Regions from separate parts of the Aerococcus urinae genome, predicted to be linked through region 1. Evidence: predicted binding sites of a transcription regulator. Region 1 holds the regulator's gene; each other region holds the start of a gene.
What was found. The regulator NrdR, encoded in region 1, represses ribonucleotide reductase genes. The targets are predictions, from matches to a motif close to ACACNATATATNGTGT.

Region 1 (4,292 bases):
ATTGAATACGGTTTTCTCTTCGTTTTTGTTTTAGCTGTCCAAATCTGAGGATATAGTATGACTAGCGTTTTCGTCCTTTGGCGCACCCGTCGCACTCTTTTAAACGTGCACTGGTCACAGGACGAACGTCCACTTCAAAAAGCTGGTAACGCTCAGTTCCACTGAGCTTATTCCAGTTTTCTCCAGTGTTTTCATCCTTTGATGTGATCATCGCACTCTTTTTAAACCTGTTCCAAGCGCGAGGTGAGCTCCACTTCTTCCAATGGTCTCCCCTCTTTTTGCGCTTGTCGCACTCTTTTAAACGTGCTCCTGGTGCAAGGCAAGCATCCACTTCACTAAAGGACGATGAATTCTTTTTAGAATTCTTACGCCCTTTAGTTCCAGTGCTCTTGCCTTTCTGTGCACCTGTCGCACTCTTTTTCTTTATTTATGGTTATTGTTTGATTAGAATAGGTTAGACTGCTAACAGTATTTTAGCGGGATGAAGGAGGCTAGTTAATGCCAGAGTTACCTGAAGTAGAAAATGTGAGACGGGGGCTTAATAGAGTCCTTCCTCAAGCCCAAATACAGGATGTGGAAGTAAAATGGGCAAAGATTATTAATTGTCCAGCCCAAGTCTTTCGCCAAGCCATGCAAGGGGAGACCTTTGAACGAGTCGACCGTTATGGAAAATACCTGTTTTTTTATTGGAGCGATTACGCCTGGATTAGCCATCTGCGGATGGAAGGCAAGTATTTTGTCTGCGCTAGGCAGACACCGGTTTTAAAGCATAGTCACCTCATCTGTCACTTGCGTGATGGCAGGGACTTACGCTATCATGATGTGCGTAAATTTGGTCGGATATCCTTATTTTCTCGCCAAGATATGCCCCAAGCTATTAAAAATTTAAAACTCGGTCCAGAACCCTGGGATATCAGCTTGGATCAATTCCAAAAAATATTAGCGGCATCCAAGCGACCCATTAAATCATTATTACTGGACCAGCAAAAGATTGCCGGAATTGGTAATATTTATGCTGATGAATCTCTATTTCAAGCGGGAATTTATCCAGGTCGGCTAGCCAATTCGTTGACTGACCAAGAGACCTTGCTCCTATTAGAAGCTATGCGAGATATACTGAGTCGAGCGGTAGACTTAGGCGGCTCTAGTGTGCGGACCTATCAGAACACCTTAGGGGAGGACGGTCAATATCAAAATTATCTCAAAGTTTACCAGCGCCAGGGCCAAGCCTGTTTAAATTGTGGAAGAACCATTGAGAAAATTAAGTTAGGACAGCGAGGGACGCATTTTTGTCCCAATTGTCAGAAATAAAGGGAGTGTATGAATGACTTTTCGCTTAGGATTAACAGGGTCAATTGCTACAGGAAAATCTACTGTTTCTAATTATTTTAAAAAAGTTGGTTTTCCGGTAGTGGATGCAGACCTGGGGGCTCGAGCTGTGGTTGAGCCGGGAACACAGGGTTTACAAGCTATAAAAGAGCATTTTGGAGAGGATTTTCTCTTTCCCAATGGCACCCTTAACCGGAAGAAACTAGGGGATGTGGTCTTTACCGATAAGGATCAACTCACAGCGCTTAATCAACTGCTCTTGCCTTATATCTATGACTGGGTCAACGACCAAGCCCAGTCTTACCAAGACCAGGGCCATCAATTGATTGTTTTGGATATTCCTTTACTCTATGAGACCAAGTACCAGGACGCTTGTGATGCGGTGATGTTGGTCTATGTTCCAGAAAGCATTCAATTGCAACGACTGATGGACCGGGATAATTTAAGTGAAGACGAGGCCTTTGACCGCATGCTGTCTCAATATAATATTGAACAGAAACTTCGCTGGGCAGATATTGTGATTGATAACCAGGGCAGCATCCATCAAACGGAAAAGCAAGTCGAGGCCTGGTTGAGCATCCAAGGCTTTCAAGCCATAAAATAAGCTGACCAAGCTGGATTTTGCCCCTTATCCTTCCGCCTTTAAACTGTGCTATAATTAATAAAAGAAATATTTTAGAAAATGTCCAAGGAAGGTGAATATTGTGCGCTGCCCCAGATGTCAAGATAATAATACGAAGGTAATCGATAGTCGGCCTGTGGAGGAAAATACATCGATAAGAAGGCGACGCCTATGTACGCAATGTGATTTTCGCTTCACGACCTTTGAACGGGTAGAAAAGATGCCTTTACTGGTTATCAAGCGGGACGGTACCCGGGAAGAATTTTCCAAAGAAAAATTATTACGGGGCTTAGTGAGATCCTGTGAAAAACGGCCAATTGCCCTAGAAACCTTAGAAGAAGTGGTTAAGAATATCGAATCGGACATTCGGCAAAAAGGACAAAACGAGGTGCCTTCAACCCTAATAGGGGAAATGGTCATGGATATTTTGCCCAAGATCGATGAAGTTGCCTATATTCGCTATGCCAGTGTCTACCGTCACTTCGAAGATCCTACCGTCTTTTTGCAAGAAATTGAGCAGTTGAAGCAAATGCAAAAAAATAACGCGGAGGGGCAAACGAATTTAGACTTAGAAGCCAATAACGCGGAGGAAGATCAGTCTTGAATCCATGGGAAAAGTTAAATCCACGTGAACCTCTCAAAATTATCCTCACACAAATTGTTTCCAATGTTAATCTGGAAGTTCTAACCTATCTCTATCAACCAATTATTGGGGCCGAAGCCTTTGCACTCTATATGACTCTCTATGCCTATATTGACCGTTCAGACTATCAATCAGAAGTGATTAACCATGGGGAAATCATGGACCAATTGGTTTTTTCTAAAGAACGCTATGTTAGAAGTAGGCGCCGCTTAGAAGCCATTGGCCTCTTACGTAGCTACACCCAGCAAAGTGGTCAAGCTCCAGTGCAGGCCCTCTATCAGTTGTTAGCACCGGTTTCTTCTGAGCAGTTTTTTAAGGATAGCTTAATGACTAGCTTGCTTTTGGACCATGTGGGGGAAGAGCGGTTTAATCGCTTATTAGACCGCTTTAGCTTTGAAAAAATCACCGATAGTCAGGAAAATGACTGGCAGGAGGTCACAGCGACTTTTCAGGATGTTTTTCACCTGTCTCAAAGCAGTCGCCAATTGAGTGAAAGCGAAAAGCAAAGCTTGTTAAAGAAGCCAAGTAAAACCTCTTTAAAAACTAGTCTGGTCAGTGATTTTGATATGGCTTATTTTACCGAGTTGGTTCAAAGGTCTTTCCTTAGTGAGCGGGCGGTTAGTCAAGAAGTGAAGGAGATGACCCAGACTCTCCATGCCCTCTATGGTTTGGATGAAGTAGCCCTGTCTCAGTTTGCCATTAAGGCAAGTAATGTAAGAACCAACCAAGTGGACATTAATTACTACCAAGGCCTAGTGATCAAGGCCATGGCGGACCAACCGGTAAATAAACGACCTGACTATCAAATGGACCAAGTCAAGCAGCAGACCGAGAGTCAGGGTCAGGATTTACCTAAAGAAAATCAAGATGAAGCTAGTCTAGCCTTGATCAAGGCAGCTAAGGCTTATCCGCCCCTAACCTTTGCTAAGACTATCAAAGAACAAAAAAACGGCTATCTAACTACCAACGAGATAAAAACCTTAGAGATGGTCATGAATAAGGGCCTTATCGATGGACCTACCTTGAACATCATGATTCACTATTATTTGATCAGCCAGGAAAGTTCAAGTATCATCCGGTCGACCTTTGAGCGGACAGTGGATGATTGGAGTCAAAAAAATATTCAAAGTCCGGAACAGGCGCTGACCTATCTCAACAAACGGACTAAACGGATTCAAAAACAAAGACAAAGCAAAAATAAGCGACAAAATACCAAACGTAAGACTTACCAAGAATTACAGCCCGCTTGGTTTAATCAAAAACAAGAGGTGGCAGATAAAGAGGAAAAAATGGACCATGAAAGTGTCCAAGCCTTAGCCGATCGAATTCGGGCGTTGAATAGTGAGGAGGGAGACGAATGAGAAATATTGGGGAAGATATCAGCCATGAGCTCAATAAAGGCAACTTTCGCCAACGCTTAGACCAAACCAAGGCCCAAGTCTTGAGTGATCCGGATGTTAGACAATTTATTGATAAGCATAAAGAAGACTTAGACCAAGAAACGATTGACCGTTCGATATCGAAACTCTATGAATTTGTTCAAGAAAAAGAACGGATAAGGGCGGGGAAAAGACCCAAATTTCCTAATTTCTATCCCAAGCTCATTATGAATTTTAATTATATTGATATTGAATACCAGGCGACTGATGAATTCCTCGCCGCCCAAAAAGAGCGGGAGAAGAAGCAACGGGTCACTTT
Region 2 (4,292 bases), 350 kb from region 1:
TGAGAAAAGAACATTACAAGGCCACCCATAACTGTGTCGCCTATCAAATCGGAGAGCGTAATGAAATCCAAAGGGCTCTCGATGATGGTGAACCCAGTGGCACGGCTGGAGTTCCCATGCTGGAAGTCCTAAAAAATATGGATTTAAAAAACGTTGCCTGTGTGGTTACCCGGTATTTTGGGGGCACCAAATTGGGAGCTGGTGGTCTAGTCCGAGCTTATAGCAGCGCTGTTTCCGAAGCCGTCCACCAGATTGGTGTGGTTGAACGCCGCTTGCAAACCCAAGTCGATGTGACCATCGATTATTCCCTCAACGGCAGCATGGCCTACTGGGTGGAAAACTCCCCCTACTCTCTCCTAGACACCACCTACTTGGAAAAAGTGACCTATCACTTAGGCGTTCCGATCCAAGAAGTGGGCAAACTCCAAGAAGAGCTCACTAACCTCACTGCTGCCCAAGCCAGTTTTCAGATTGGTCAAGAAGTCTATGTGGATGTGCCTGTCCCAGTTGATTCTGATCAATAAAAAATAAGCCTGATCTTACCCCATGGGGTGAAATCAGGCTTATTTTCTGTCAATTTTTATCAGGCTAATAAAATCTTCCTTCAGAAAACACCCAGCCATTAAAAGCTGAGTGTTTCCTCCAATATGTTTAGTGAAGCTGCTTCTGTAAATCAGCTAATTTGTCTGAAGCGGTCTGACCTTCATCCTTTAAGATCTCTTTTTCAGACAAGATAAAAGACCCACCCACTGCCAATACGGAATCATTGGCTAAATAGTCGGTGAAGTTATCACTATTGACCCCGCCAGTTGGAATGAATTGAATATCAAAGAAAGGCCCCGCTAAAGACTTAATCGCTGACTGGCCCCCATAGACGTTGGCTGGGAAGAATTTCACCACGTCAAGGCCTAAATCCATGGCTTGCATGATTTCACTTGGAGTAACTGCTCCCGGAAAGACAGGAATATCTTGTTTTAAACAATAATCGACCACTTCAACCGATAAACCAGGACTTACAATAAATTGCGCGCCATGGTCAACGGCGTCCTTGGCGGTATCCAAGTCACGGACTGTTCCTGCTCCCACAACTAATTTGCCCCTATCCGACAATTGCTGGATGGCTTGAGAAGCCAGGTCACTGCGGTAGGTCACTTCGATAAAGGATAAGTTATTTTCGCTTAAAACCGCCTCAGCTAAGGCTACCGAGCCTAAGTCATTGACCGTGTATAAGGGTAAGAGTTGCTCTTTACCCAATCGTTCTTTAAACGTTTCTGTCATATCTAAAGTCCTCCACTCATTAAAATTACGCTGCTTATTATTATTCAGTCTAACACGATTACCAGGATTTGCTATAAAAAAAGCCAAGGACTGCTTTTTATTTCCTTGAAAACAAAAAAGCCCTTACAGGTTTTGGGTAAGCATTGTAAGGGACTCACAAGCCTATTATATCAGTCTGTTAACGCTTTCGCAAGCGATTTCATCATATTACCAATCTTTTTAGAAGCTTTATAAAGAAGGTCTCAAAGTATTAAAGCTTAATTAAATTTTAAAAATAATTAGGTCAAGTTATGCAGGCAGTCTCAAGCTTAGTCAAATAGGTCAAAGATCGCGGAAAAATTTCTTCCTTGGCCTTCTCAATATCCTATGATAGAATACTTTTCGGATACAAGATATAGTGTTTATGCTTATTTTTATAAGAAATCAGCACAATATATAGTTAGAGAGTAGGGATTACAATAGTGATAGTTTTCGCTGGAACCATCGGCGCAGGGAAATCGACCTATGCCGGAAAATTAGCTGAATATTTAGGCACAAAAGTATTTTACGAACCTGTCGAGGAAAACCCCATCCTTGATAAATATTACCAAGACCCCAAGAAATATGCCTTTTCCTTACAGATTTACTTTTTAAACCAACGCTTTAAAAATATTAAGGCAGCCTTTTTCGATAATAATAACGTTTTAGACCGTAGTATTTACGAAGATGAGCTTTTCACCTATTTGAACGTCTTAAACGGAAATATCTCTGAAGAAGAGTTTGGCATCTACCGTGACTTACTAGCCAACATGATGGAAGAATTAGACAGCCTACCTAAAAAGGCCCCTGACCTCTTAGTCTTTTTAGATAGTTCCTTAGACAACGCTGTCAAAAACATTAAAAAACGGGGCCGGGTCTATGAACAACCAAGTTCTGAAAATGGCCTTTACGATTATTACCGTCAACTCCACAGCCACTATGGTCAATGGTATGCAGACTATGACCAATCACCTAAAATGCGGCTAAATGTGGATAATTATGACATCCACCGCCCCCAAGATGCTCAAATCATTTTTGATAGCATTGGCACTTACTTAGACAAAATTCAATAGGAAAACGAGGAAAGATATGCAAGAACAAAACAAAGCCACTAAGACCCTGTCCTTAAAAGAATGTATTCACCGCGCCTTAAAGCCACTCAACAAAGTAGAATTAGCCATCATCGCTTTTGGTTTTATCGTCTCTTTGGGATTTAATTTATATGGAATTATTACTAGTTTAACCAGTCAAGAATTTGACCTTAACATCCTTATGTCTCTGGGGATGAGTATCTTTGGCTTTTTAGGCACTTGGACCTTAGCCATCCAATGGCAACCCACTTTTATTGTCAACGGGATTCAAAACATCTTCGGGATTGCCGCTGCCGCTATTCTAGGAATTTACGGGGATATGTTTTCATCCATTTACTATCTCATCACCGAATTTGTCGGCCACTTCAGCTGGGCTAAACGTCGTGACGAAAATGGTGACCTCCATGTTGACCAATACTTTAATTTAAAAATAATTTGCCAAGCGGTCTTTTTCTGGACCATTGGTTTGGGGGCCTTCTCCTATGTATTGGGTGGTCAACAAATTGTCTTAGATGCCATCACTAACGGGATTTCCTTTACCGCCCAACAACGTCAAGTGACTGGTCACAAGGACGGCTACTATCTCTGGTTAATTAACGATATCCTTTCCGTGATTCTTTGGTTACAAGCAGGCAACCTGATCGTTGGTTTCTCCTACCTGGGGATGTTAGCTCAAGGGATTGCCGGTTTAATTATCTGGTCTAAAGGAAAGAGCTCTGCCTTAGAATACGAAAGCGAATGTATCGACTAAAGGAATTGTCGCTTCCATCTTCAACAACACAATAAATAAAAAAGTGCAGCAAGCACAAAAGGATCGCTGAGAAGTTCTAATCGCTCCTACTTCTCAAGCAAAGTCCTTAGTCTTGCTGCATTTTTTGTTTCACTTATGTCTTTTTTATAGTTTATTCAGGATCAGCCACTTCTAAGTGCCAAATACCCTCATTATATTCCAAAATCGTCCGGTCACTGGAGAAGTAGCCCGCTTCTGAAATATTGACTAGAACCTTATCCAACCAAGCCTCTTGGTCCTCATAGTCTTGGTACACCTTATCTTTGAGGGCAATATATTCTTCCAGGTCAATCATGGCCATGAAGTAATCCTTGCTCTTGATATCTTCATAGAGACGCCGTAATTGGCTCTCATGGCCTAGGCGAATCATGTCTGAACTCACAATAAAGTCAACCAGGGGCTTAATGGCGGGACGATTATAGTAATCTTGGGGGTTATAGGCGTTATTGGCATAGAGATCAATAATCTCATCACTGGATTTACCAAAGGTGTAGATGTTGTCTTCCCCTACCCGCTCAGCAATTTCCACATTCGCCCCATCCAAGGTACAAATGGTTAAGGCACCATTGAGCATAAATTTCATATTCCCCGTCCCACTGGCTTCTTTTGAAGCCAAGGAGATTTGTTCAGAAATATCAGCCGCAGGGATGAGGTATTCTGCTTCCGTGACATTATAGTTGGACACAAACTCAACCTGTAAATAAGGTGCTACTTCAGGATCTTCCTTAATCAGAGCTGACAAGGTGAGAATTAAGTGAATAATATCTTGGGCAATGGTATAGGCTGGAGCGGCCTTGCCCCCAAAAAGAATGGTGATTGGGGTTTGCGGCCGGTTGCCATTCTTGATATCAAAATATTTGTAAATAATATAAAGGGCCAGCATTTGTTGGCGTTTATACTCATGGATCCGTTTAATTTGAACATCAATAATCGAATCTGGCTTAATCTCGATCCGTTTACTTACCCTTAAATGTTCCGCTAAACGTTCTTTATTGGCCTGCTTAATTTGGGCTAATTGATTAATGAACTCCTTATTGTCCTTTTCTTTACTTAAACCGCTAAGATCGGAGATTCCTTGATGCCATTGGTCGCCAATGCTTTGGTCAATTAAATGA
Region 3 (4,292 bases), 930 kb from region 1:
GTGCTCGTGGTAACATCTCCAACTTTACCCAATTAGCGGGGATGCGTGGTTTGATGGCGGGGCCAAGTGGTAAGATTATTGAACTGCCAGTTACTTCTAACTTCCGTGAAGGGCTATCGGTTCAAGAAATGTTTATCTCCACTCACGGGGCACGTAAAGGGATGACCGATACCGCCTTGAAGACGGCCGACTCTGGTTACCTAACCCGTCGTCTGGTTGATGTGGCCCAAGACGTGATTATCCGTGAAAATGATTGTGGAACCGACCGTGGCTTGACCGTTTCAGCCATTAAAGAAGGTAATGAAATGATCGAAAGCCTGGCTGAACGTCTAACTGGTCGTTATATCCAAAAAACTGTCCGTGATCCAAAAACCGGTGAAGTCCTCGCTCACCACAATGAACTGGTTTCACCAGAAACCGCAGCTAAAATTGAAGCTGCTGGCTTCAAACATGTTACTATTCGCTCTGCCTTTACCTGCCGGACCCGCCATGGGGTATGTAAGTACTGCTATGGTTCTGACTTGGCAACTAATGGTGAAGTGGAAGTCGGTGAAGCAGTTGGTATCGTGGCTGCCCAATCCATTGGGGAACCTGGTACCCAGTTGACCATGCGTACCTTCCATACCGGTGGGGTTGCCGGGGATGATATTACCCAAGGTTTGCCTCGTGTTCAAGAAATCGTTGAAGCCCGTCATCCAAAAGGGCAAGCGGTGATTACTGAAGTGACCGGGGAAGTCGTGGCCATTGATATTGAAGAAGAAACCCGGACCAAGACGGTTACCGTCAAAGGGGAAACCGACGAACGGGAATACAAGGTGCCTTACACTGCCCGTATGAAGGTTAGTGAAGGTGACTTAATTGAACGCGGTGCCCAATTAACAGAAGGGTCCATTGATCCCAAAGAATTGCTCCGGATCACTAATTCCCTCACCGTAGAAAACTACATGTTAGCGGAAATCCAACGGGTTTACCGTCAACAAGGGGTGGACATTAACGATAAGCACGTGGAAGTCCTCCTACGTCAAATGATGCGTAAGGTAAGAGTCTTAGACCCAGGCGCTTCTGACTTGTTGCCAGGACATTTAATGGACATTGGTGAATTTGAAGACGCCAATGAGGAAATCATTAAGACTGGCCAACAACCAGCTACCTGTCAACCAGTCCTCCTAGGAATTACCAAGGCAGCCTTGGAAACCAAGTCCTTCCTATCTGCCGCGTCCTTCCAAGAAACTACCAAGGTCCTCACTGACGCTGCCATTAGCGGTAAACGGGACGAGTTACTTGGATTGAAAGAAAACGTCATTATTGGTAAGATAATTCCTGCTGGTACTGGTGTCGGTCGCTACCGTCACATGGAACCAGAAAAATTAGGTGTGGAACAAGTTGTTGAAGTGCCGGCCCATGAGCCATCTGACAACGAAAACCCAGCCGAAATTGCGACAATTACCAAACCAATCGATGAAAACTATAGCGGTATGCCTTAATTAAGGTAGAAGCCATTAAAAGAGGATAGGCGCATATCCGACTACAAGATATGCGCCTCTCTTTTTGCCCAAGGCCATGAGACTGGGCTTTGATCGATTTATGCAAAGCAACAACACTACATATAGTGTTGTTGCTTTTTAATTGATACTATATATTGATTTTTTAGCTTGCTTTCTCCTTAAGTTTTTCCTATAATAGCAATGCAGCTAATTTTTAGCAGATAGACCATTAACTTAACTCACGCTAAAGCAGCTGAAAAGTCTACGAACAAGTAAAGTATAAAGGAGATTCATTATGGAAACTGCGATGAAGAATATTGTGGAATGGAATAAAGAGGCGCTTAACCAAGCCATCAAATCCTTCCCTCAAGTTTATCCGATGACAGAAGACATGAACAAAACCTTCTCTGGCATCAGTCGGATGGTCATGTTGGACCGTTATTCCTTTAAAGACACTATGAAGGAAACCCTAGCTCCGGGGGACTTAGTGGTCCTAACTGTCCGTCCTGACCCTCAATACCCAGGACGGGGGATTGGGATTGTCCAAGCCATTGACGGGAAGACCGTGACCATCTGGGTCGAAGAAGCCTATCGTGGGTCCTTAATGGGCGAAGAGCAGGAAACTGGCCTGGTGAAGCGCCCAATGGATGAAATCGACAAACCTTTAGAAATCTACTATGAACAAATCGCTAAACGGAATGCCCATGGCCTAGCAGCCATTGATAAAAATGAAGACCGCCGCCAAGAGATTGAAGCGGCCTTCTACCAAGAAGAATCCAAGGGTAACTTTGTTCCTGCAGGTCGGGTCTTATATGGGGCCGGTTCGGGAACCGATGTCACCTACTTTAACTGCTACGTGATGCCTTATGTGCCTGACTCCCGGGGTGGGATTGCTGACCACCGTAAGGAAGTGATGGAAATTATGTCCCGTGGTGGGGGCGTCGGAACCAATGGGTCAACCCTGAGACCCCGTCACTCCCTCGTTCGTGGGGTTAACGGCAAGTCTTCCGGGGCGGTTTCCTGGTTAGACGACATTGCCAAATTAACCCACCTGGTGGAACAAGGCGGTAGCCGTCGTGGGGCCCAAATGATCATGCTGGCTGACTGGCATCCAGATATTTTGGAATTCATTATTTCTAAGATGCAAAACCCACGTATCCTCCAATTTATCAAGGAAAGCTCCAAGGACAGCTACATTAAACAATTAGTTGATGAAAAGTTAAAATTTGTTTATTCAACTCCAGCTCAAATCGACATGTACCAAGCCGTTGTTGACCTCAAGGAAAAACAAGGCGGCCAAGTCAGTGATGCAGCTTACGCTGAAGCCAAGGAAAACTTGGAACTAGGTGGCCATTATGAAGTCAATGAACCCGACTTCTTAACTGGGGCCAATATTTCAGTAGCCATTTCATCAGACTTTATGGAAGCTGTGAAGGAAGGTAAAGATTGGAGCTTACGCTTCCCAGCGGTGGAAAAATATGACCAAGAAGAAATGGCCGCTTACGACAGCCAATGGCAAGAAATTGGCGATGTCCGTGAATGGGAAGCCATGGGTCATGAAATTACTACTTACCGGACCCTACCTGCCCAAGAATTATGGCAATTGATCAACATTTGTGCTACTTACGCGGCTGAACCAGGGATTTTCTTTATCGACCGGGCCAATGAAGACACCAATGCCGTGGCTTATGGTCAAAAGGTCGTGGCCACTAACCCTTGTGGGGAACAACCTTTAGCCCCTTATTCCGTATGTAACCTGGGTGCTATTAACCTGGCCCAAATGGCGGACAAGGAAAACAAACGCCTGGACAAGGAAAAATTACAAGAAACAGTGGCTACCGCTATCCGTATGCAAGATAACGTGATCGATGCCACCCCATACTTCTTGGAAGCCAACAAGAAGCAAGCCCTGGGTGAACGTCGGATTGGTTTAGGGGTCATGGGTCTGGCTGACCTCTTGATCTACTGTGAAAAACGCTATGGTTCCAAAGAAGGTAACCAATTAGTCGATGAAGTCTTTGAAACCATCGCCGTGACGGCTTACCAAACCTCCATCGAACTGGCCAAGGAACGGGGTAGCTTCCCATTCTTAATCGGTGAAACAGATGAAGAAACCCAAGAACTGAGACAACGCTTTGTCCAATCCGGTTTCATGCAAAGAATGCCGGAAAGCATCCGCCAAGACGTCTTGAAGTATGGGATCCGTAACTCCCACTTACTGACCGTGGCGCCAACCGGCAGTACCGGGACCATGATGAATGTCTCTACCGGACTCGAACCTTACTTTGCCTTTAAATACTACCGGACTGGTCGTTTAGGGAAGTTTATTGAAGTCAATGCTGATATTGTTCAAGAATACCTCGACCAACATCCAGAAGCCGATGCTGACAACCTCCCTGACTTCTTTGTTTCTGCTATGGACTTAAGCCCAAGAGAACACGTTGATGTGCAAACCACCATCCAACGTTGGGTCGATAGCTCTATTTCTAAGACCGTTAATGCGCCTAAGGGCTACGCGGTTAACCAAGTGGCTGAAGTCTATGAAAAACTTTATGAAGGTGGCGCTAAGGGTGGTACCGTCTATGTTGACGGCTCACGCGACTCTCAAGTCCTCACCTTAAATAAGGATGATCATGAAGACAGTGACCAAGCCAGTCAAACAGACCAAGCTAGTCAAGATGAGGTAGTGGTCGTTGACGATAGTGAAGAACTCCGTCAACTGGTCGACCAAGCCCAAGCTGAAGACAACGAAGGCGAAGTGGTCTTTGGTAGTGAACTGGGTAATACCTGCCCAATCTGCCGGACCGG

Region 2: AWM73_RS01020 (deoxynucleoside kinase) is a predicted target of NrdR. The motif match lies at 1,664-1,679, and genes of this name have one in related genera.
Region 3: AWM73_RS07440 (vitamin B12-dependent ribonucleotide reductase) is a predicted target of NrdR. The motif match lies at 1,598-1,613, and genes of this name have one in related genera.

Annotation. Positions count from the first base shown of each region.
Region 1 covers NZ_CP014161.1:573,440-577,731, forward strand. The annotation lists gene mutM (DNA-formamidopyrimidine glycosylase) at 499-1,311, shown strand; gene coaE (dephospho-CoA kinase) at 1,325-1,933, shown strand; gene nrdR (transcriptional regulator NrdR) at 2,034-2,555, shown strand; gene AWM73_RS02520 (DnaD domain protein) at 2,552-3,955, shown strand; gene dnaI (primosomal protein DnaI) at 3,952-4,292, shown strand, end outside.
Region 2 covers NZ_CP014161.1:226,163-230,454, reverse strand. The annotation lists gene AWM73_RS01030 (YigZ family protein) at 1-524, shown strand, start outside; gene AWM73_RS01025 (bifunctional 4-hydroxy-2-oxoglutarate aldolase/2-dehydro-3-deoxy-phosphogluconate aldolase) at 652-1,278, opposite strand; gene AWM73_RS01020 (deoxynucleoside kinase) at 1,740-2,369, shown strand; gene pnuC (nicotinamide riboside transporter PnuC) at 2,386-3,138, shown strand; gene AWM73_RS01010 (glycogen/starch/alpha-glucan phosphorylase) at 3,290-4,292, opposite strand, start outside.
Region 3 covers NZ_CP014161.1:1,621,443-1,625,734, reverse strand. The annotation lists gene rpoC (DNA-directed RNA polymerase subunit beta') at 1-1,484, shown strand, start outside; gene AWM73_RS07440 (vitamin B12-dependent ribonucleotide reductase) at 1,780-4,292, shown strand, end outside.